DNA from 3 places in the Azospirillum ramasamyi genome. Region 1 is predicted to be linked to each of the others. Evidence: predicted binding sites of a transcription regulator. Region 1 holds the regulator's gene; each other region holds the start of a gene.

Region 1 (7,605 bases):
CTGGAGGAACAGGCGCGGGCGGAGGGGCTGAGCGCCCTGCTGCTCGAATCCGGCATCCACCAGCACGAGGCGCTGGGGCTCTACCGCAAGGCCGGATTCACCGGGCGCGGACCCTACGCCTGCTACGAAGAGAACGGCGTCAGCGTCTTCATGGAAAAACCCCTGCGGGAGATCGTCCGATGACCGGCTTCACCCATTTCGACGCCGACGGCAAGGCGGTGATGGTCGACGTGTCCGACAAGGCGGACACCGAACGCACCGCCACCGCCGCCGCCGCCGTGCTGATGCAGCCTGAAACCCTCGCGCTCATCATGCAGGGCGGGGTGAAGAAGGGCGACGTTCTGTCGGTCGCCCGGCTGGCCGGAATCATGGGGGCCAAGCGCACGCCGGACCTCATCCCGCTGTGCCACCCGCTGATGCTGACCTCGGTCAAGGTCGACCTCACCTGCGACCCCGCGCGCAACGCGGTCGACGTGACAGCCACCTGCAAACTCAAGGGCCAGACCGGCGTGGAGATGGAGGCGCTGACCGCCGTCACCATCGCCGCCCTGACCGTCTACGACATGTGCAAGGCGGTGGACCGCGGCATGACGGTCACCGACGTCCGTCTGCTGCACAAGGCCGGCGGCAAGAGCGGCGAGTGGGGCGCGACCGCGCCGTCGGCGGGAGGCTGACGCCATGATCTCCGTCGCGGAGGCGCGCGCCCGAATCCTGTCGGCCTTCGCCCCTCTGCCGGCGGAGACCGTCGCCCTGCCCGACGCGCTCGGCCGCGTGCTGGCCGAGCCGGTGGTCGCCCGGCTGACCCAGCCGCCCTTCCACGCCTCCTCCATGGACGGCTGGGCGGTGCGATCCGCCGACATCGCCGCCGCGACCGCCGACGCCCCCGTTTCCCTGCGCCGCATCGGCGAATCCTCCGCCGGTCATGCCTTCGGCGGCGGCGTCGGTCCCGGCGAAGCGGTGCGCATCTTCACCGGCGCGCCGTTGCCCGATGGCGCCGACGCCGTCGTGATGCAGGAGGATTGCAGCGCCGACGACGCCACGGTTCGCGTCGGCCGCGCCGTCCCCGCCGGACGCTTCGTCCGTCAGGCCGGCTTCGACTTCGCGCTCGGGCAGGAACTGCTGCCCAAGGGCCGCCGGCTGACCGCGCGCGACATCGCGCTGGCCGCCGGCGGCAATGTGCCCTGGCTTTCGGTCCATCGCCGGCCGCGCATCGCCATCCTCGCCACCGGCGACGAGATCGCCCTGCCCGGCGATCCGCTTGGGCCGAGCCAGATCGTCAGCACCAACGCGCTCGGCCTCTGCGCGCTCGTCGCCGCCCAGGGCGGACTGGCCCACAATCTCGGCGTCGCCAAGGACACGCCGGACAGCGTCGCCGCCATGGCGAAGGGCGCCGCCGGCTGCGATCTGCTGGTCACCACCGGCGGCGCCTCGCATGGCGATTACGACTTCGTGCGCGACGTGCTGGCCGACCGTGGCGTGTCGCTGGAGGTGCAGACCGTGGCGATGCGGCCGGGCAAGGCGCTGATGTTCGGCCGGGCCGGCGGGGTGCCGCTGCTGGGCCTGCCCGGCAATCCGGTCTCGACCGGGGTCACCGCCGTCCTGTTCCTGCGCCCGGTTCTGCGCCTGCTGCAGGGCCTGCCGCCCGAGGACGACCGCCCGCCCCTGCGCGCCCGTCTGACCGTCGCGCTGAGGGCCAACGACCGGCGCGAGGAATATCTGCGCGCCACCCTGGCCGCCGGACCGGATGGCGTCCTCACCGTCACCCCCTTCGCCCGGCAGGACAGCGCCATCACCTCGCTCTACGCCCGGGCCGACTGCCTGATTCCCCGCCCGCCCAACGCCGATCCGGAACCTGCCGGCGCCCTGGTCGGCGTGCTTCCTTTGACCGACGGGGCGCTCAGCATCTAAACTTGAACACGGCGTTTGACAGACGATGGAACAGTTGAACACCACCCTGAAATCCGTTCCACGGTGTTTCGGATGTTCCACTCAAGTTCTGAAAGAAGCCGATGGAGGGCTTGACGCGCGGCAGGAACCAAACTAGAACATGGAGCAACGTTTAGTTTTTGTTCCATCTTCAGTCTGGCGACGGCCGGGAGGCATCCATGCTCACGCGCAAGCAGCACGAATTGCTGCTGTTCATCCACGAACGGCTCGGCCAGGGCGGAGTTTCGCCGTCGTTCGACGAGATGAAGGACGCCCTGGGGCTGAAGTCCAAGTCGGGCATCCACCGCCTCATCACCGGCCTTGAGGAACGCGGCTTCATCCGCCGCCTGCCCCACCGCGCCCGCGCCCTGGAGGTTCTCCGCCTTCCCGAGGGCATCGACGCCGCCCGCGCCCGCGGCGGCGCGCCCAAGCCGAAGTTCCAGCCCAACGTAATCAAAGGCGATTTCGCCTTCGCCGGCCGCGACGCCGCTCCGCCCGCCCCCACCCCGGCCGCGGCGAACGAGACGGTGCAGCTCCCGCTCTACGGCCGCATCGCCGCCGGCACGCCGATCGAGGCCCTGCGCGACAACAGCGCCTTCGTCGACGTCCCCGCCTCGATGCTGACCGCCGGCGACCACTACGCGCTGGAGGTCTCGGGCGATTCGATGGTGGAGGCCGGCATCCTCGACCACGATACCGTCATCATCCAGCGTTGCGACGCGGCGGAGAACGGCACCATCGTCGTGGCGCTGGTCGATGAAGGCGAAGTGACGCTGAAGCGCCTGCGCCGCAAGGGCCACACCATCGCCCTGGAACCCGCCAACGCCGCCTATGAAACCCGCATCTTCGGCGCCGACCGCGTCCGCGTGCAGGGCAAGCTGGTCGGTCTGGTCCGCAAGTACTGAGCCACTGTCGTCCCTCCCTATCCCTCCCCCGCTCACGCGGGAGAGGGTCGGTGAGGCGGCAAAACCTCGGTCATCCCTCACCTCCCCCCGGTCCAGGGCCGGTCTCCCCTGATCCCGCGCACCGTCTCCACCTCCACCCCCGCCTCCGTCAGCCACAGCGCATGCGCCCCCTCGTGACGCAGCGCCCAGCGGTCGATAACGACGCCGGCCCGGCACCTCCGCGCCACCGCCGCAGTCACCACCGCATCGGCCGCCCCGCAATCCTCGTCCAGGGCATCCGGCAGCCGCGGCAGGGCGACAGTTCGTCCCCCGCCCCGGTACAGGCAGCCGAGCGCATCGCAGTTCAACGACCGCCCACCCTCGCTCCATCCTCCAGCCGCCGGCCAGGGATCCGCCGCCGCGCGTTCGCCGTCGCGTTCCCGCCAGGTTTCGACGACCCGGCCCCCGGTCTTGCCCGAAGCGCTGAGGCGACCGTCCGCCAGCCGCACCGCCATCACGGCCCCGTCCCCCGAGACCAGCACGTCCGGCCGCGTCACCAAAGCCGGCGAGGCCAGCCCCGCCAGGATCGGCAGCAATCCCAGCCAACGCCATCGCCGGGTCCAGATGCACAGCCAGATGCCGCCCAGCACCAGCACCGCGAACCCCTCCATCGGCATCGCCGGCATGGTCAGCGAGGCGCCGGGCAGCCGGCCGAAGAACTCGGCGGTCCAGATCACCGCCCGGTCGCCCCAGTTCATCGCGATCAGCGCCGGCGCCTCCAGCCCGAATGGCATCAGCGCGTAGACGATCAGGCTCCACGGCATGACCCAGAAGGAGGTGATGGGAATGGCGATCAGGTTGGACAACACGCCATAGAAGGCGATCTGCTGAAAATGGAAAAGCGAGAAGGGCAGCGTCGCCAGCGTCGCCACCACGCTGGTCAGCAGGATGCCGCCGACATAGAGCAGGCTGCGCAGAAACCATCCCGCCTCGTTGCGCCATTCCGCCAGCCGCGGACTGCCGCGCTCTAAGGCGGCGATCAGCGCCACCACCGCCGCGAAGGACATCTGGAAACTTGGGCCGAGCATCCCTTCCGGGTCCATGGCGATGGTGACCAGACCGGCGAAGGCGACCAGCCGCATGCTCAGCGGGTGGCGGTCCAGCATGATCGCGCCCATGACCATGCCGGTCATCAGCACCGACCGCACGGTCGGCAGCGGCGCTCCGACGAGCAACGTATAGGCCAAGGCCGACAGGATGCCGAACAGCGCCGCGATCTTCTTGATCGGCCAACGCAAGGCTATGAAGGGCACCAGCGCCAGCAAGGCCCTGACCACATAGAACAGGATGCCGGCGGCAATGCCCACATGCAGGCCGGAGATCGACAGCAGATGCGCCAACCCGCTGTTGCGGAAATCCTCGAGCGTCTCATCCGGGATGCCGAACTGCTCCCCGTTCAGCAAAGCCGTGGTGACCCTCGCCTCCACCGGATCGCCGATGGTTGCGGCCACCCGCTCGGCGATCGCGCCGCGCGCCCGCTCGAAGGCCACCGCCACCACCTGCCAGCCCGTGACCGGCGGTGCCTCGACCAGTTCCACCGCACCGGTGGCGAAGCCGGTGCCGCCCAGCCCCATGAACCAGGCCCGCCGCTGGAAGTCGAAAGCGCCCGGTTCGGCCGGCGCCTGGGGCGGCAGCAGCGTGGCGCGCAGGCGCACCACCGATCCCGGGTCTGGCGCCGCATGGCGGTCGGGCAGGCGGATGCGCAGCATGGCCGGGGTCTGCTCAGGCGGCAGCCGGCTGACCGTCGGTTCCCGCACCGTGATGCGGGTGGCGCCCGGGCGCCGCTCCACCGCCATCACGCGGCCAGTGACGACCGCGCCCGTGACCATGCGGGTCAGCACCGGCGCCTCCACCCGCGCGCTGTGCCCCTGCGCCACCATGAACCCCGCCGCCATCATCAGCAGCACCATCACCGCGCCGAACAGCGCGAAGCGGCGGCGCAGGACCAGAAGCAGCGCCGCACAGACCCCGCAAGCCGCAAGCCCGATCCACCGGTCCGGTTCCCGCATCAGGCCGAAATACAGCGACACACCCGCCCCGAAGGCGACGGGGAGCCACAGGACCCAGCGCTGCCCCTCCGCCTCGGCCAAGGCCGCGAGTCGCCTCCCGATGTGGAACCGCAGGCCCCGCCACCGCCCACCGGCTCCGGCCGGCCCCTCCGACTCCTCCCCGGACCAGCCGGCGGCCGTCACCGCTGAGGGCTTTCCGGCGCAGGGATGCTTTCCGCGTGCCCCTCATTGACCGTCCATGCGCGCATCGCATTGCCTCCCAACCCGGTGGCTGTGTTAAACCTCGGTGTCGAACCACCGGCGCATCATACCAGCGCCGAACCGGAAATTGAGAGACCGATGACCGTCGTCACCCGCTTCGCTCCGTCGCCGACCGGCTTTCTGCACATCGGCGGTGGCCGCACCGCCCTGTTCAACTGGCTGTATGCCCGCAACACCGGCGGCAAGTTCCTGCTGCGGATCGAAGACACCGACCGGCAACGCTCGACCCAGGCGGCGGTCGACGCCATCCTGGACGGGCTGAAGTGGCTGGGCCTGGATTGGGACGGCGACGCGGTCAGCCAGTTCGAGCGCAAGGACCGCCATGCCGAGGTGGCGCACCAGATGCTGGCCGCCGGCAAGGCCTATCGCTGCTATTGCAGCCCGGAAGAACTGGAGCAGATGCGCGCCGCCCAGAAGGCCGCCGGGCTGCCGATGCGCTATGACGGCCGCTGGCGCGACCGCCCCGAGTCCGACGCGCCTCCCGGCGTCGCCCCCGTCATCCGCCTGAAGGCGCCGCAGGAAGGCCAGACGGTCCTAAACGACCTCGTCCAGGGCGAGGTGACGGTGCAGAACGCCCAGTTGGACGACCTGATCCTGCTGCGCGCCGACGGCACGCCGACCTATCTGCTGGCAGTGGTGGTGGACGACCACGACATGAACGTGACCCACGTCATCCGCGGCGACGACCATCTGACCAACACCTTCCGGCAGATCCAGATCTTCAACGCCATGGGCTGGGATCTGCCGCGCTTCGGCCATATCCCGCTGATCCACGGGCCGGACGGCGCCAAGTTGTCCAAGCGCCACGGCGCGCTGGGCGTCGACGCCTACCGCGACATGGGCTATCTGCCGGAAGCACTGCGCAACTATCTGCTGCGGCTCGGCTGGTCGCACGGCGACGACGAGATCATCTCGACCGAGCAGGCGATCGAGTGGTTCAACCTGGAGAGCATCGGCCGCTCGCCCTCGCGCTTCGACTTCGCCAAGCTGGAAAACCTGAACGCCCATTATATGCGTCTGGCCGACGACTCCCGGCTGGTCGGGCTGATCGCCCCGCGGCTGGAGGCCGAGCTGGGCCGCAGCCTGACCGATGCGGATCGCGACCTTCTGACGCGGGCGATGAACGGCCTGAAGCAGCGGGCCCGCACCGTCGTCGACTTGGCCCAGAGCGCGCGCTTCTATGTCGCAGCGCAGCCCCTCAGCTATGACGAAAAAGCATCCGCGCTGCTGGACGAAAAAGGCCGCGGCCTGTTGAGGGAACTGGCAGAGGCCTTTGACGGGGAACCGGATTTCACCGCCGCGGCATTGGAGGCGCAGGTGCGCGCCTTCGCCGAGGCGCGGGGCGAGAAGCTGGGCAAGGTGGCGCAGCCGCTGCGCGCGGCTCTGACCGGTTCGACGGTGTCGCCGCCGATCTTCGAGGTAGCCGAACTGTTGGGCCGGGAAGTAACGCTTTCTCGCATCCGCGATGCAGCAGGTGCAGCATAATGGTCATTTCCGTGCGTTGCCATCGGGCAGCCTTGGAACTATGCTGCGCCGACGAAAAAAGGGCGTTAAGCCCGACCCTCAACGATAAGGACGTGCCGAGATGACCCAGACTGAGGACGGCAAGGATACCGTTACCCTCATCGACAATAAAACGGGCAAGCAGGTCACGATGCCGGTCCTGCACGGCAGCGTCGGGCCGAGCGTGATCGACATCCGCAAGCTCTACGCCGCCACCGGCTATTTCACCTACGATCCGGGCTTCACCTCTACGGGCAGCTGCGAGTCGGGCATCACCTACATCGACGGCGACGAGGGTGTCCTGCTGCACCGCGGCTACGCCATCGATGAGCTGGCCGAGAACTCCACCTTCCCGGAAGTCTGCTTCCTCCTGCTCAACAACCACCTGCCGACCGCGGCAGAGCGCACGGAGTTCGAGAACATCCTGCGCCGCCATTCGATGGTGCACGAGCAGCTGACCAAGTTCTACAGCGGCTTCCGCCGTGACGCCCACCCGATGGCGATCATGTGCGGCGTCGTCGGCGCCCTGTCGGCCTTCTATCACGACTCGCTGGACATCAACGATCCGCAGGAGCGCAAGATCGCCGCGCACCGCCTGATCGCCAAGATGCCGACGATCGCGGCGATGGCCTACAAGTACTCGACCGGCCAGCCCTTCATGTATCCGCGCAACGACCTGTCCTACGCGGAGAACTTCCTCTACATGACCTTCGGCACGCCCTGCGAGCCGTTCAAGGTCAACCCGATCCTGTCCAAGGCGATGGACAAGATCTTCATCCTGCATGCCGACCACGAGCAGAACGCCTCGACCTCGACGGTCCGCCTGGCCGGTTCGTCGGGCGCGAACCCGTTCGCCTGCATCGCCGCCGGCATCGCCTCTCTGTGGGGTCCGGCCCATGGCGGCGCGAACGAAGCCGTGCTGAAGATGCTGGAGGAGATCGGCTCGGTCGACCGCATCCCCG
Region 2 (7,605 bases), 1.3 Mb from region 1:
ACCGTCAATCCCTGGGCGCGGTACCAGCCCGGCAGGTCGAAGTCGGCCGGCAGGTCCAGCACCGCCACGTCGGTGAAGCCGGCCAGCGGATCGACCGCCACCCAGCGCCGCCCGTCGTTCAGCAGGGCCAGGCAGTGGCGGAAGCCCGGCTTCAGCAGCCGCAGCCACCACAGCGGCGTCTCCCCGCGATAGACCACCCAGGCGGTCGGGGGCGCCGTCATCGGGCGATGCCCTTGTCGCGCAGCGCCGGGGCGATGACGTCGAAGGCCTCCTGCCACAGGGAATGGGCACGCTGTTCGCGGAAGCGGTCGGGCTCCGGCGCGCTCTGGCGGCGGCCGTAATGGACCAGCACATGCAGGTGGTCGCGCAGCAGCTTGCGCGTCCGGTACAGCCGGTCGATCACCCGCAGCACGTCCTGCGGCTCGCAGGGGCGCTCGACCAGACCGCGCCCGGCGACGACCCGGGCGCCGGCCGCCTTGGCGTCCTGCGCCTGCACCGCCCAGAACCATGCCTCCTCCGCCGCGGCGAAGGGCTCGCCATCGGCGCGGTAAGGCTCGGCCCGCAGCGGGACGACGTGCGACAGGCGGGCGGCGGACGGGTTGATGGCGGGCAAAGCGGGGGCGGCCGGACTCAGCATGCTGGTCTCCTTGCGGCTTCGGATTTTGAAAGAGAGCGGCGCCGGCTCCGGGTGGTGGCCGCGCCATATGTTTGCGTTATGTTCCCGCCGCCGCATGCGGTCAACAGGTTTATGAAAAAGTTCCTAGGGACGCTGTCGCCGGTTTATGAGATTATCGTCCCATGCTGAAACATACGGACATCTGGCGGGCCATCGACCGCCTCGCGGCGCAGCACGGGCTCTCGGCCTCCGGGCTGGCGCGGCGCGCCGGACTGGACCCGACGACCTTCAACAAGAGCAAGCGCACGACCAGCGACGGCAAGCTGCGCTGGCCGTCGACGGAGAGCATCTCCAAGGTGCTGGACGCCACCGGCGCGTCGCTGTCGGAGTTCGTGTCGCTGGTCGGCGACGGCGCCGGCACCGCCCCGCTGCAGCGGGTTCCGGTGATCGGCTATGCCCAGGCCGGTTCCGCCGGCTATTTCGACGACGCCGGCTTCCCCGCCGGCAGCGGCTGGGACGAGCTGCTGTTCCCCAGCCTGGGCGACCCGCACGCCTATGCGCTGGAGATTTCCGGCGACAGCATGGAGCCGGTCTATCGCGACGGCGACACCATCATCGTGTCGCCCGCCGCGCAAATCCGCCGCAACGACCGCGTCGTCGTCCGCACCAAGGGCGGCGAGGTGATGGCCAAGCAGCTGATCCGCGAGACGGCGACCAAGATCGAGCTTCTGTCGATCAACCGCGCCCATCCCGACCGCAGCATCCCGATGTCGGACGTCGCCTGGATGGCGCGGATCATCTGGGCGAGCCAGTGAGGGTGGAGCGACGTCAGCCCCCACCTAACCTCCCCCCGCTGGGCGGGGAGGGTTAGGGAGGGGCAAGAAGCCGGTGGGCAAAACACCTACCCGCCCGGCGAACGGTCCTAGGAAAATTTCCCTTTACTACCCACCGCGGCAGGCGTTACCGTCCATTCCATGGAACGCGCCGCCCGCCTGGACAGCCTTCACCGCTCCCATGACGCCCGACCGCCGACGCCCGAGCTGCGCACCGCCCTGCTCGGCGGCACCGCCCGCGCCAATGCCGTGAAGCGTGCCGCCATGCTCCGTCTGCATACTGATCTCGCGGCGGAGGCGCGCCTTGCAGCGTCCCGGCGCCGCGGTGTGTTGACCGCGGCGGCTTGCCGGACCGATGCGTGGCTGACCCGTCTGGCCGCCACGCTGGCCCATCACCGCCGGGCGGCGGTGGCTTTGCTCGATCAGCGGAATGCGTATTCCCAATAGAGCGCCCGCGCCCGCTGGAAGATCGGACCGGCCGCGAAGCTGCGGTCCTCCACCTTGGTCACCGGCACGCATTTGGCGTGGTTGCCGGTGGAGAACACCTCGTCGGCCTCCAGCACATCGCGCGGGGTCAGGGTGCATTCCTCCACCGTCACACCGTCGTTGCGCAGCAGGGCGATGACGCGCTGGCGGGTGATGCCGTTCAGGAAGCAGCCGTTCGGCACCGGGGTACGCACCACGCCGTCCTTGGCGATGAAGATGTTGGACGTCGCGAACTCCGCCACATTGCCGATGGCGTCCAGCATGATCGCGTTCTGGAAGCCGCGCTTGCGCGCCTCGGTCAGCGCCAGACCGGCGTTGGGATAGAGGCAGGCCGCCTTGGCCTCGGTCGGGGCCATGGTCGGGGTCGGGCGGCGGCGGGTGGAGATGCAGGCCGCAAATCCGGTCGGCGGCGGCAGCGGGTCCTCGTAGATCGACAGGACGAAGCGCGTGCTTTCCGGCGCGGGGGCGACGAAGCCGTCATCGGCGTAGAACATCGGGCGGATGTACAGCTCCGCGTTTTTGGGGAAGCGGCGGATGCCGTCCCAGCACAGCTCCTCGATCTCGCCGGCGGTGACCATCGGCTCCAGACCCAGAACCTGGGCCGAGCGGATGGCGCGGGCGCAATGGAGATCCAGATCGGGGGCCACGCCCTGGAAAGCGCGCGCGCCATCGAAGACCGTCGAAGAGAGCCAAAGCGTGTGGGACAGGGGTCCGACGATCGGCGGATTGCCCTCCACCCATTCGCCCTGGATCCAGCTCCACGCCTGGCCTGCCATGCCGCCCATGATTGGTCCTTCCCAAAGATAGAAATGTGTTCGCCCGCTGGGCGGCGCCTGTTCGCGCCGCCCATTGGTGGTCGTCGTCGTTGGTGATCTCCCGAAGAGCATACCCCCTCGCCGCCGCCGGTCAACCGGTCCGCACGCAATTGTCACGCACGGCGGAGCGGATTGCGGATTCGATTGTTGATAGAGGGAAGCGCGCAACCGCGACCGACCAACAGAGGGGAGCATCCCAATGCCGATCACCGATCCCGGCCTCACCGCCGCCCCGCCAAACCCCTTCCCCGGCCCGCACGAGGATGTGCCCATCGTCGACCTGCCGGGCACCCACAACCCCGACCTGCCCAACCCCGGCGGCCCCGGCACCACCGACAGCCCGGCCCCCAACAATGACCTGCCGCCGTCGCGCCCGACCGACCCGGATTTCGTCTGATACCGCCGAGCGTAAGTCCTGACTTATGCTCGGAGGTAAAGGCCGCGACTGCGGCCCCGCAGGCCCATGCCTGCGAAGGCAAGCGGCCGGACGGCCGCGCCCGCCGTCTGAGGGCGAGCGTAAAGTCTGATGTGTCAGACTTTACGCTCGATGATATGATACCGCCGGGCGCAAGTTCTGGCTTACGCTCGACGATAAGGGCCGCGACTGCGGCCCCGCAGGCCCGTGCCTGCGAAGGCAAGCGGCCGGACGGCCGCGCCCGCCGTTTGAGGGCGAACGCAAAGCCTGACACATCAGACTTTGCGTTCGATGAGATGAGCCCGCAGAACGAAAAAGGCGCCCCCGAAGGGGCGCCTTTTCCGGTGTCGCAAGCCTCGTGTCCGCGATCAGCGGCGCACGACCAGCAGCTTCTTGATCTCGGCGATGGCCTTGGCGGGGTTCAGACCCTTCGGGCACGCCTTGGTGCAGTTCATGATGGTGTGGCAGCGATACAGACGGAACGGATCCTCGAGGTTGTCGAGGCGCTCGCCCGTCATCTCGTCGCGGCTGTCGACGATCCAGCGATAGGCCTGGAGCAGGATCGACGGGCCGAGGTAACGGTCGCCGTTCCACCAGTAGCTGGGGCAGGAGGTCGAGCAGCAGAAGCACAGGATGCACTCGTAGAGGCCGTCCAGCTTGGCGCGGTCCTCCGGCGACTGCAGCCGCTCGCGGCTCGGGGCCGGCGACTGCGACTGCAGCCACGGCTTGATCGAGGCGAGCTGGGCATAGATGTGCTTCAGGTCGGGGACCAGATCCTTCACCACCGGCATGTGCGGCAGCGGGTAGATCTTGACGTCGCCCGGAACCTCGTCGATCGCCTTCAGGCAGGCCAGCGTGTTCGTGCCGTCGATGTTCATCGCGCACGACCCGCAGATGCCCTCGCGGCAGGACCGGCGGAAGGTCAGGGTGCTGTCGACCTGGTTCTTGATGTAGATGATCGCGTCGAGGATCATCGGGCCGAACTTGTCGAGGTCGACCACATAGGAGTCGACGCGCGGGTTCTGGCCGTCGTCCGGGTTCCAGCGGTAGATCTTGAAGGTCTTGGCCCGCTTGGCGCCGTTCGCGACGTTGATGGTCTTGCCGACGCCGACCTTGGAGTTGGCTGGCAGGTTGAATTCAACCATGGCTGATTTCCTTTATCCGGCGGGCCTTAGTACACGCGGGCCTTGGGCGGGAAGACCTCGACCTCATCGGTCAGGGTGTACATGTGGACCGGGCGGTAATCGATCTTCGTCTCGCCGTTGTCCGCGACCCAGATGACGGTGTGCTTCATCCAGCCTTCGTCGTCGCGGTTCGGGTAGTCTTCGCGGGCATGGGCGCCGCGGCTTTCCGGGCGGTTCTGGGCGGAGTGCAGGGTGGCGACCGCCTGGCCCAGCAGGTTGTCCAGCTCCAGCGCCTCGACCAGATCGGAATTCCAGACCAGCGAGCGGTCGGAGATGGCGATCTCGCCCTTCTTGGCATAGACCGCGTCGATCTTCTTCACGCCCTCGTCCAGGACCTCGCCGGTGCGGAAGACGGCGCAGTTGTTCTGCATCGTCCGCTGCATCTCCAGCCGCAGGTCGGCCGACTTGATCGAGCCCTTGGCGTTGCGGATGCGGTCGAACCGCTCCAGCGCCTTGTCGCAGCTGTCGGGCTTGACCGACGGGGCCTTGCCCGGCTCGACGATCTCGGCGGCGCGGATGGCGGCCGCACGGCCGAACACCACCAGATCGAGCAGCGAGTTGGAGCCCAGGCGGTTGGCGCCGTGGACCGACACGCAGGCCGCCTCGCCGATCGCCATCAGGCCCGGCACCACCTGGTCCGGGTTCTCCGGCGTCGGCGACAGCACCTCGCAGTGAACGTTGGTCGGGATGCCGCCCATGTTGTAGTGGACGGTCGGCAGAACCGGGATCGGCTCCTTCGTCACGTCCACGCCGGCGAAGATCTTGGCCGTCTCGGCGATGCCGGGCAGGCGCTGGTGGATGATCTCCGGCGGCAGGTGCTCCAGGTGCAGGTGGATGTGGTCCTTGTGCTCACCCACGCCGCGGCCTTCGCGGATCTCGATGGTCATCGAGCGGGACACGACGTCGCGCGACGCCAGATCCTTGGCCGACGGGGCATAGCGCTCCATGAAGCGCTCGCCGTTGGAGTTGGTCAGGTAGCCGCCCTCGCCGCGCACGCCCTCGGTGATGAGGCAGCCGGAGCCGTAGATGCCGGTCGGGTGGAACTGCACGAACTCCATGTCCTGCAGCGGCAGGCCGGCGCGCAGGATCATGCCGCCGCCGTCGCCGGTGCAGGTGTGGGCCGAGGTCGCCGAGAAATAGGCGCGGCCGTAGCCGCCGGTCGCCAGCACCACCAGCTGGCCGCGGAAGCGGTGCAGCGTGCCGTCGTCCAGGTTCCAGGCCAGCACGCCCTTGCAGACGCCGTCCTCCATGATGAGGTCGAGCGCGAAGTATTCGACGAAGAACTCCGCCTCGTGCTTCAGCGACTGCTGGTAGAGGGTGTGCAGGATGGCGTGGCCGGTGCGGTCGGCGGCGGCGCAGGTCCGGTAGGCCTGGGTCTTGCCGTACTGCGCGGTCATGCCGCCGAAGGCGCGCTGGTAGATCTTGCCTTCCGGCGTGCGCGAGAACGGAACGCCGTAGTGCTCCAGCTCGATGATCGCCGGGATGGCCTCGCGGCACATGTACTCGATGGCGTCCTGGTCGCCCAGCCAGTCCGACCCCTTCACGGTGTCGTACATGTGGTAGCGCCAGTCGTCCTCGCCCATGTTGCCGAGCGCGGCCGAGATGCCGCCCTGCGCCGCCACGGTGTGGGAGCGGGTCGGGAACACCTTGGTGATGCAGGCGGTCTTCAGGCCCTTTTCGGCCATGCCGAAGGTGGCGCGCAGACCGGCGCCGCCGGCGCCGACGACGACGACGTCATAGGTGTGGTCGATGATGTTGTAGGCGGTCGCCATGGTCGTCAGGCTCCGATGAAGATCTTCACGACGGCCAGCACGCAGGCGGCCGCCAGGGCGAAGGACAGGAACTTGACGCCGATGATCAGCGCCATCTTCTGCCATTCGACATGCACGTAGTCCTCGATGACCACCTGAAGCCCGGACTGGGCATGGTGGAAGGTGACGACGGCGGTGAGGACCATCATGACGGCCGAGAAGGGCGACTTCATCCAGGCGACGAAGGCGGCGTGATCGGCACCCAGATGGCCGATGACCCCGAAGACGAACCAGACGGTCAGCGGGACCAGGGCGATCGCGGTCAGGCGCTGCGACCACCAGTGCTCGGTGCCATGCTTGGCGGAACCCAGACCGCGCGCGACCTGCAGCGGCGAACGGAGGGTCTTGCTATTGGACGCCATGTCTATCTCCTCACCACGCGATCAGGCCGACGATCCAGGTCAGCACGGTCAGCACCGCCGTCGCGCCGAGGACCACCTTGTTGTTGCGGTCGGCATCGGTCAGTTCGAACGACTTGCCGGCGTCCCAGACCAGATGGCGGATGCCGTTGCACAGGTGGTAGTACAGCGCCGCCGTCCAGCCGAACATCAGGAGCAGGCCGAAGAAGGAGCCGATGAAACCCTGCGCGCGCGCGAACGCCTCCGGGCCGGTGGCGGCGGCGACCAGCCACCAGACCAGCAGAAGCGTGCCCACAGCCAGCCCGACGCCCGTGATGCGGTGCGTGATGGACATGACTGCGGTCAACGGGAGTTTGTAGACTTGAAGGTGCGGGGAGAGCGGCCGACCGCTGCCGTTTGCCATTGCGTCGTCCTCTGTTCGCGGCCGGACGCGGCGCAACATGACGATTGCCGCGGCGGCTGGGTGGTGCGTGCCCTTTTGGGACGGCTGTCCGTCCTATTGGTTGGCGGAATGAATTACGCTCCCGCAGCAGCCGAGTCAACGGCGCGGGCAGGCCGAAAGTGCTGGTGTGACGATTTTGGCGCTGCGCGGGAAGTGGCTGAAAAGAAACGGCCTTCCGGTCCTGTGGTAATACCAGCGAATGAAGCCAGTCAGAGGCCGTCCCGGCTGGCTTCCCGCTACTTGTCGAAGCGGCGCACGTTCTCGACCATCATCGAGTACATCTGCGTAATCAGTTCCGCCGGGCGCAGACGGCCGAACGGAATGTTGTCCTTGGCCCATTCGACCAGCCCCGGCGGCGGCTTCACCGGCGCCACCTCGTACCCCGCCTTCTTCAGCGCCGCCGTCACCGCGCGGGCCTGCTTGGCATAATCCTCGTTGAAGAAGGACTTGTCGGCGTCCTTGATCGCCTTGGCGATGATGTCCTCGATGGGGGCGGGCATGCCGATGCTGGAGCCGGGTCTGGTTGGCGAAACGGCCGACACCCTGTCACAGCGCGGTGCCCTTCGCAATTCCCCGCTGCCCCCGTCCACTGCCCGCCGTCCACTGCCCCTCGTCCACTGCCCGCTGCCGGCAACGGCCGCCAC
Region 3 (7,605 bases), 1.3 Mb from region 1:
GCCGGGCCAACGCCGCGCGGAAATCGTCGAAATGGTCGGACTGGCGCCGGACCGGACCGTCCCAGTCGAGGCCGAGCCAGGCCAGATCCTCGATCAGGTCGCGTTCGTATTCGGGGCGGCAGCGGTTGGGATCGATGTCCTCGATCCGCAACAGGAAGCGGCCGGCGGCGCTGCGGGCGGTGGTCCAGCCGAACAGCGCGGAATGGGCATGGCCCAGATGCAGGTGCCCGGTGGGGCTGGGGGCGAAGCGGGTGACGAGATCGCTCATCCCCGCTTTATAGCGGATCGCGCGCCGGACGGGACGCGGGAAGTGACGATCCGGTTGGTATCATACCGGCGGGCCAATGAATTGACCTGCCGTATTGCGTTCAAACGCCACGCAGGCTTTACCGCGCCCCTGGGGGCGCGCCGTCGCCGTCGCGACGGCCGGCGAACGCTCGAAAGGTCAGTTCAAGCGTTCGCCGGTATCAGATGTAGGGGTTGTCGCGGATCGGCTCGACCGGGATCTCTTCGCCCTCCAGATACAGCGCCAGACGGCGGCGCAGCTCGCGATCGAAAGCGTCGATGCGGATCTGGCGCTCACGCTCCTCACGTTCACGGCGCTTCTGGGCGAGGTCGATGATGACGGCGGTCATGGCGAACTTTCCTCGGGGTCGCTTCCGGCCGGCTCGGGCCGGCAGGATCGGCTTGGATCAACGAGGCTCACCATGACGTCGCTATGGTTAACGAGGGGTAAGCGTATAAGCGGGCGCGAGTCTTTTTTCCGGATGTCACAGCCGCCGCGCGCAGTGGCGGACGGCCGGTTCCCTAGCTCCCGCCGGCAATGCCCACAGTGCGAAAAAGGTTACACAACGGTGAAGAAATTCGGCCCCGCCGGGTCACGATGTTGAGTCCGGGCCGCCGATCCACTATGTATCTGGTTGTCCCGGATCGGCGATCCCGCAGTTGGGCCGGCCGCCGGGGCGGAGTACACACCCCCGCGCACGAAGCCGCCTCTGTGTCGCGTGCCGGGATCCAGACACGGTTTCAGACAAGGGAGTGGCCATTGGCTCCACCACCCGATCACTGTCCGGCTCTGGTGCTGAACGCGGATTTCCGCCCGCTCAGTTACTTCCCCTTGTCGCTATGGTCCTGGCAGGAAGCGGTCAAGGCGGTCTTTCTGGAACGGGTCAACATCGTATCGCACTATGACCGGGTCGTCAGATCCCCAAGTTTCGAAGTCCGGTTGCCCAGCGTCATCTCTTTAAAAGAGTTCATTCCGGCAACGCGCCGTCCGGCCTTCACCCGCTTCAACGTCTTCCTGCGCGACCGCTTCACCTGCCAGTATTGCGGCCGCCCCTTCCCCACCCACGATCTGACCTTCGACCATGTGATTCCGCGGTCCCGCGGCGGTCGGACGACGTGGGAAAACGTCATCACCTCCTGTTCCGCCTGCAATCTGGCGAAGGGCGACCGCCTTCCCCATGTCTGCGGCATGATCCCGCTCAGTCCGCCCTTCCAGCCCTCCGCCTACGAGCTGCAAGAAAACGGACGCGCCTTCCCGCCGAACTTCCTTCACGAAAGTTGGCGGGATTTTCTTTACTGGGATTCGGAGCTGGACCCGATGTAGGACCGCGATGCGGACGGGGGCGGGGTCTTGCCGCCGCTCTACGCCACCCGCCCCAGCCTGACCGTCAGCGGCCAGCGGACCCGCCGCTCGCGTTCCGGGTCGCCCCACAGCGGAGCGATCTCCTCCGCGAACGCCTCCAGCGGGTTCCGGCCGAACGCCCTGGACGCCGCCTTCACCCCCGACCAGGTGTTCATGTAGCCGAGCAGCCGGGGCAGCGGCCAGACCGCCTCCATCGCCAGCGGCGGCGCCGGCAATGCCGCGAACGGAAAATCCAGGTCGCGGTAGCCGTTCACCACCTTCCAGCGGTCGGCCGGCCAATAGGGCCCCAGCGTGCCATTGTGGAAACGCTCCACCGCCGCGTCCAGCGCCGGGTCGTCCAGCCGCTGCAGCGCGTAGCAGACCAGCGCCACCGCCGCCCCCGGCTTCGCCGCCCGCCGCACCTCGGCATAGAAGCGGCCGAGGTCGAACCAATGCGCCGCCTGCGCCGCGACGATCAGGTCGCAGCAGCCGTCGGGCAGGCCGCCGGCTTCCGCCGGGGAGACGGCATAGCGGATGTTGGGATGCGGTTCGGCCTGGGCGATCTGCTCCGCGCTGGCATCGGTGGCATGGACCGTTCGGAAGCGGGCGGCCAGCGCGACGGCGACCTGCCCGTTGCCGCAGCCGGCGTCCCAGGCCAGCCCGCGGGACGGAGCCGCATCGGCCAGCGCGGCGGCCAGCCCATCCGGGTATGTCGGCCGGAAAGCGCGGTAATCGCCGGCATGGCCGGAGAAATGATCCTTGAAGGAGGTCATCACCCTGAGTCGCCCTGGAGTCGCCCCGCAATGTTTAGGGTTGGAATTCCCCGGCGGATGAGGATAAACCCTGTGGGTTCGTCGCGGAACCCTTCCCAGGCCGTCCCGCATCTTTCCGCTGTGGCGCAGGCGCGCCGGGCGTGGTAACCAAGCCCGCGCTTTTTCGTGCGCCCCGCCAACCACCCGTGTCCGGCATGCAGACCTTCCTGGAATTCGAGAAGCCGATCGCCGAGCTTGAAGGCAAGATCGAGGAGTTGCGGCACCTGACCAACGCCGGCGACATCAACATCGCCGACGAGGTCGCAAAGCTGCAGGCCAAGGTCGACAAGCTCCTGCGGCAGACCTACGCCAAGCTCACGCCAGCGCAGAAGGTTCAGGTGGCCCGCCACCCCAATCGTCCGCACTGCCTGGACTATGTGCACGGCCTGATCGAGGACTTCACGCCGCTGGCCGGCGACCGCCATTTCGCCGAGGACCGGGCGGTCATCGGCGGGCTGGGCCGCTTCCGTGGCCGCTCGGTGGTGGTGATCGGCCAGGAAAAGGGCAACGACACCGATTCGCGCGTCCGCCACAATTTCGGCATGGCGAAGCCGGAAGGCTACCGCAAGGCCCAGCGCCTGATGGATCTGGCCGACCGCTTCAAGCTGCCGGTCGTCTCGCTGGTCGACACCGCCGGCGCCTTCCCCGGCGTCCAGGCGGAGGAGCGCGGCCAGGCCGAGGCCATCGCCAAGAGCATCGAGCGCTGCCTGCGGCTGAACGTGCCGATGGTCGCCTCGGTCATCGGCGAAGGCGGATCGGGCGGCGCCATCGCCATCGCCACCGCCGACCGCGTGCTGATGCTGGAACACGCAATCTATTCGGTGATCTCGCCGGAAGGCTGCGCGTCGATCCTGTGGCGCAGCTCCGACATGGCCGGCGAGGCGGCCATCGCGCTGCGCCTGATCAGCCAGGACCTGAAGGAACTGGGCGTCATCGACCACGTGGTGAGCGAGCCGATCGGCGGCGCCCACCGCGACCCGGCCGACACCATCAGGAAGCTCGGCGACTGCATCGAGGAGTCGCTGGCCGAACTGGACGGCCTCGACGGCGTCACGCTGCGCGCCATGCGCCGCGAGAAGTTCCTGGAGATGGGGCAGAAGGGGCTGGGGTAAGCCCCGCCTGCCTGCCCCCACATGCCTGCCCTCATGTCTGATGCCCCCTCCCCGTCCCTCCGGGGAGGGTGGTGAGGGGGTGATCGCACCTCACCCCAGGAACCCGTGCAGGAACCAGAGCGGCCATTCCCCCGGCCGGTACAGTCCGGCGCGGAACAGCCAGAAGCGGCGGCCGGCGCCATCCTCCACGCGGTAGTAATCGCGCACGGCCAGCCCCAGCGATCCTTCCGGACGCCACCACTCGCATTCGATCCGCTCCGGCCCCTCGGCCCGGCTCACCCGGTGGCGCAGGCCGCGCCAGACGAACTGCAGCGGCGGGTCGTCGGGCAGCGGGGCGGTGGCCTCGACCGGTTCGGGCGGGGTCAGCAGGCGCAAAGGCCGCGGCCGGCCGGCCGGCCAGGGCTTCGGCGCCGGCAAGGCGTCCACCGGCGCAAGAGGCGCCACGCAGCGTTCCGGCAACCAGCTTTCCCGCGGCACCAGCCGCAGAACCGCCCGCTCCCCCAGCCGCAGAGCCAGCCGGTCGACCAGCTCCGCCAACCCGCCATCGGTCCCCTCGCCGTCGATGCCGGTCTGGATGGCGGTGAGCGGCCCCGTCTCCGTCGCGGACAGCACCAGCGTCTCCAGCCCCGGACCGGGGTCGATCCGCTCCAGCAGCGGGGCGGCCAGCCGGGCCAGCGCCGCCGGGTCGCGGGTCGGGCGGCTGGTGCCGAGCGTCAGGCTCTGCGGTTCGTCGTCCACCCGCTGGTCGGTGCGGTGGGCGTCCAGCCGCAGCCGGCGCACCCCTTGCCCCGCCGCCTCCAGCCCCTTGCACAGCCGGCCCAGCAGGTGGCGGAGCGCCCCGGCGATCGATTCGGGAGTCGCGATCGGCTCGGCGAAGGTCAGGCGCTCGCGGTGCTCCGGCACCGGCCGGCGCGGGGAGATCGGCTCGTCCAGCCGGCCGAAGGCCTGATCGTAGCGTTGCAGCAACCCGCCCCCGAACCGCGCCGCAAGGCCGGCCCGCGGCATGACGTGCAGGTCGCCGATCCGGCGCAATCCCAGCGCATGCAGCCCCTCCGCCGTCTCCGCCGGCAGACGCAGGGCGGCCAGCGGCAGACCGTCCAGCCGCTCCAGCCGCCGGTCCTCCGGGCCGCCGAACCGCACCAGCCCCCAGGCGGCGGCGGGGGTGTCGGCGATGGCGGCGCGGGCACTGAAGCCGGCGGCGCGCAGCCGGCCGGTCAGGTCGGCGGCCAGCGCCGCCTCGCCCTCCCATAAATGGTTGGCGAAGAGATGGGCGCAGCCGGTGATGTCGATCACCACCCCGTCCGGTTCGTCCGCCGCGGTCCAGGGGCTGTAGCGCCGCGCCCAGTCGGCGATGCGGCCGAGCAGGGCCGAATCGGCCTCCGGCGTCGCCTCCGCCACCTCCAGCGCCGGTTCCAGCGCGCGGGCGTCACCGAGGGTATGGCCGGGAGCGATGCCGGCCGCTGCCGCCGCCCGGTTGACCGCCACCACCATCCGCCGCTGGCGTTCCGTCCGCAGCAGGGCGAAGGGACGGCCCCGCAACTCGGGCGGCATGCTCCGCTCCCGCGCATCGGTGGACAGCCGCGGCAGCCAAAGGGCGAGGATGCGGCGGCGTCCTTTCTCCCGACCGGAGGCCCGCCGCGCATCCCCCTCACCCCGGCCTTCTCTCCAGCCTTCTCTCCGGCCCTCTCCCCGGAACGGAGAAGGGGATCGGTGCGGGTATGGGAAGGAGCGAGTCATACGGGGACCGACAATCAGAACAAAGAAAGAACACTCTAGCGCCGGCTTGGCCGCGAGGGGAGTCCCTCCTTTAGGGTTATCTTGCCGAAACGTTTGGTAGTACCGACATTCCGTTCATGATCCCTCATCCCCCGCTTCTCGTCCTCCGCCGCCTGGCACCGCTGGCTTTTCTGCTGGCCGCAGGCGCCTGCGCACCGTCGCAGCTGCGCGACGACGCCCCCGGCCGCGCCCAGGCCGTCCCGCCGGTCTCCAACCAGACAGTCCTCCCGGGAAGCGGGGAGTGGCGGACCTGGAGCCAGATCCAGGCGGAGCAGTCGCGCGCCGGCTCAAGCCCCGGCACCACCGCCGGGCCGCGGCAGGCCGAGGCACCGCAGCCCCGCGCCAACTCCAGAGACCCCGGCTCGGAAAACATCGGCCGGCCGCCCCCCATGCGTCCCCGCGGCAGCTCGTCGCCCCCGCCCGACCCGGCCGCCCTGCCGCAGCCGCCGCGCCCGATCCCGGTGCCGCCCCCGCCCTCCTCGCAGAGCGCCACCGACGCCTTCAAGCGCGACCTGATCCGGCCGGAGGTCGACCGCCTGCGCACCGAAGACGCCATGGGGCGGCTCGACCCGCTGGGCCAGCGCGAGTTGATGCGGCGCGAGAACGACCTGCGCCAATTGGGGGACCCGCTGGCGCGCTAGCATCCCCCCGGCTGCATTCCTCCGGCAACCTCCACCTTGGCGGCTTGACCCCGCCCCCGCTCTGCCGCCATACCGGCCCGGTTATTCGGAACGGACGGAGGATGCGGGCGCATGACGACGGTGACGGGGGCCTTCGGCAACGGGCTGACCACGCCGGTGTGGGTGCTGCAGCATCTGCTGGGCATTCTCGGCATCGGCATGTGGGCGGGACAGGCCGGCGGCACCGCGGTCTGGCAGGTGCCGGCCGCCGCCGTCACCGCGGCGCTGGCGGCGGGCTTCGCGGCGCAGATGGGGCTGCGGCTGCCCTATGCCGGGCCGGGGCTGGCGGCTTCGCTGATCGTGATCGGATCGCTGGTGGCGCTGGGGGTGAGGGCGCCGGCCATTGTGGCGGTTCTGGTCGCCGCGGTCGCCGCGGTGTTCCACGGCCACGGCCTCCAGGGGCCGCCGCTCTACTGGGCCGGCTTCGCCGCCGGGTTGATGCTGGTGGCCTGCGGCGGGCTCGGCCTGTCGATCGCGGTGACGCAGGCCGAGTCGAGCCGGGGGGTGCGCGTGTGTGGCGGTGCGGTAGCAGTCGCGGGCGTTCTCGACCTCGTCGGCGTGATTTGACCGGTTGCGCCTTGAAATGAGGGGGTTGTGCGGGAATCTTTGAAGGCACCCCCCTTCCCAGCCCGGATGACCGGGCCAGACGAACGGAACGCCCCGGTGCCCCGCGCAGCCGCCAAAGCCTGCCCAACTCCGCCGGAGCTTCCCGCTCCGGGGTCTCAGACGCATTCCGACGCGGCCCCCGCGACTCGCCAACCGCCCCGCCGGCTGACCCGCCGGCACCTGCTGGGCGGCTTGGCGCTGACGCCGCTGCTGGCTTCCGCCGGCGGTCTGGCCGGCGGTCTGGTGTTGGGAGGGCGGCCGGCGGCGGCGCAGGAGCTGCGCTATTTCCGCATCGGCACCGGCACCACCGCCGGCACCTATTTCCCGATCGGCGGGCTGATCGCCAACGCCATCTCCAACCCGCCGGGATCCCGGCCCTGCGACAAGGGGGGGAGCTGCGGCATTCCCGGCCTCATCGTGGTGGCGCAGGCCAGCAACGGTTCCGTCGACAACATCGAGATGCTGCGCGCCGGCACGGTGGAAGCCGGCTTCGCCCAGGCCGACGTCGCCTATTGGGCCTACAGCGGCACCGGCAACTTCACCGGCAAGGCTCCCTTCACGGAACTGCGCTCGCTCGGCATGCTCTATCCGGAGGCGATCCAGATCGTCGTGCGTTCCGACGGCTTCATCGACCGCATGGCCGACCTGAAGGGCCGCAGCATCTCGCTGGGCGAGGAAGGGTCGGGCACGCTGGTGGAAGCGCGGCTGATCCTGGACGCCTACGGCCTGTCGGAGACGACGATCACGCCGCACTACCTGAAGCCCGGCATGGCGGCCGACCGTCTGGCGAAGGGCGAGCTGGACGGCTTCGTCATGGTCGGCGGCTATCCGGTGTCGGCGGTCGCGGACGTGGCGGCGCGCGTGCCGATCCGGCTGGTGCCGCTGGATGGCGAGCCGGCCGCCCGGCTGCTGCGGACCCAGCGCTTCTATATAGAGGACGAGATCCCCGCCAACGCCTATCCCGGCAGCGCCCTCACCCCGACGCTGAGCCT

Evidence for each region. The regulator LexA, encoded in region 1, represses DNA repair genes until DNA is damaged. The targets are predictions, from matches to a motif close to ATGTTCTANTTTGGTTC.
Region 2: DM194_RS10770 (S24 family peptidase) is a predicted target of LexA. The motif match lies at 705-721, and genes of this name have one in related genera.
Region 3: DM194_RS10090 (Y-family DNA polymerase) is a predicted target of LexA. The motif match lies at 5,306-5,322, and genes of this name have one in related genera.

Annotation. Positions count from the first base shown of each region.
Region 1 covers NZ_CP029829.1:875,946-883,550, reverse strand. Annotated here, with positions in the region: gene DM194_RS04050 (GNAT family N-acetyltransferase) at 1-183, shown strand, start outside; gene moaC (cyclic pyranopterin monophosphate synthase MoaC) at 180-674, shown strand; gene DM194_RS04040 (molybdopterin molybdotransferase MoeA) at 679-1,908, shown strand; gene lexA (transcriptional repressor LexA) at 2,106-2,831, shown strand; gene DM194_RS04030 (ComEC/Rec2 family competence protein) at 2,909-4,960, opposite strand; gene gltX (glutamate--tRNA ligase) at 5,219-6,625, shown strand; gene gltA (citrate synthase) at 6,726-7,605, shown strand, end outside.
Region 2 covers NZ_CP029829.1:2,290,808-2,298,412, forward strand. Annotated here, with positions in the region: gene DM194_RS10760 (hypothetical protein) at 1-221, opposite strand, end outside; gene DM194_RS10765 (hypothetical protein) at 218-637, opposite strand; gene DM194_RS10770 (S24 family peptidase) at 799-1,431, shown strand; gene DM194_RS10775 (hypothetical protein) at 1,591-1,896, shown strand; gene DM194_RS10780 (branched-chain amino acid aminotransferase) at 1,872-2,720, opposite strand; gene DM194_RS10785 (hypothetical protein) at 2,950-3,147, shown strand; gene DM194_RS10790 (succinate dehydrogenase iron-sulfur subunit) at 3,534-4,310, opposite strand; gene sdhA (succinate dehydrogenase flavoprotein subunit) at 4,337-6,121, opposite strand; gene sdhD (succinate dehydrogenase, hydrophobic membrane anchor protein) at 6,127-6,522, opposite strand; gene sdhC (succinate dehydrogenase, cytochrome b556 subunit) at 6,533-6,922, opposite strand; gene DM194_RS10810 (hypothetical protein) at 7,198-7,461, opposite strand.
Region 3 covers NZ_CP029829.1:2,156,444-2,164,048, forward strand. Annotated here, with positions in the region: gene gluQRS (tRNA glutamyl-Q(34) synthetase GluQRS) at 1-268, opposite strand, end outside; gene DM194_RS28435 (hypothetical protein) at 468-635, opposite strand; gene DM194_RS10075 (HNH endonuclease) at 1,046-1,609, shown strand; gene DM194_RS10080 (class I SAM-dependent methyltransferase) at 1,648-2,400, opposite strand; gene DM194_RS10085 (acetyl-CoA carboxylase carboxyltransferase subunit alpha) at 2,595-3,551, shown strand; gene DM194_RS10090 (Y-family DNA polymerase) at 3,642-5,102, opposite strand; gene DM194_RS10095 (hypothetical protein) at 5,405-5,968, shown strand; gene DM194_RS10100 (HupE/UreJ family protein) at 6,080-6,574, shown strand; gene DM194_RS10105 (TAXI family TRAP transporter solute-binding subunit) at 6,671-7,605, shown strand, end outside.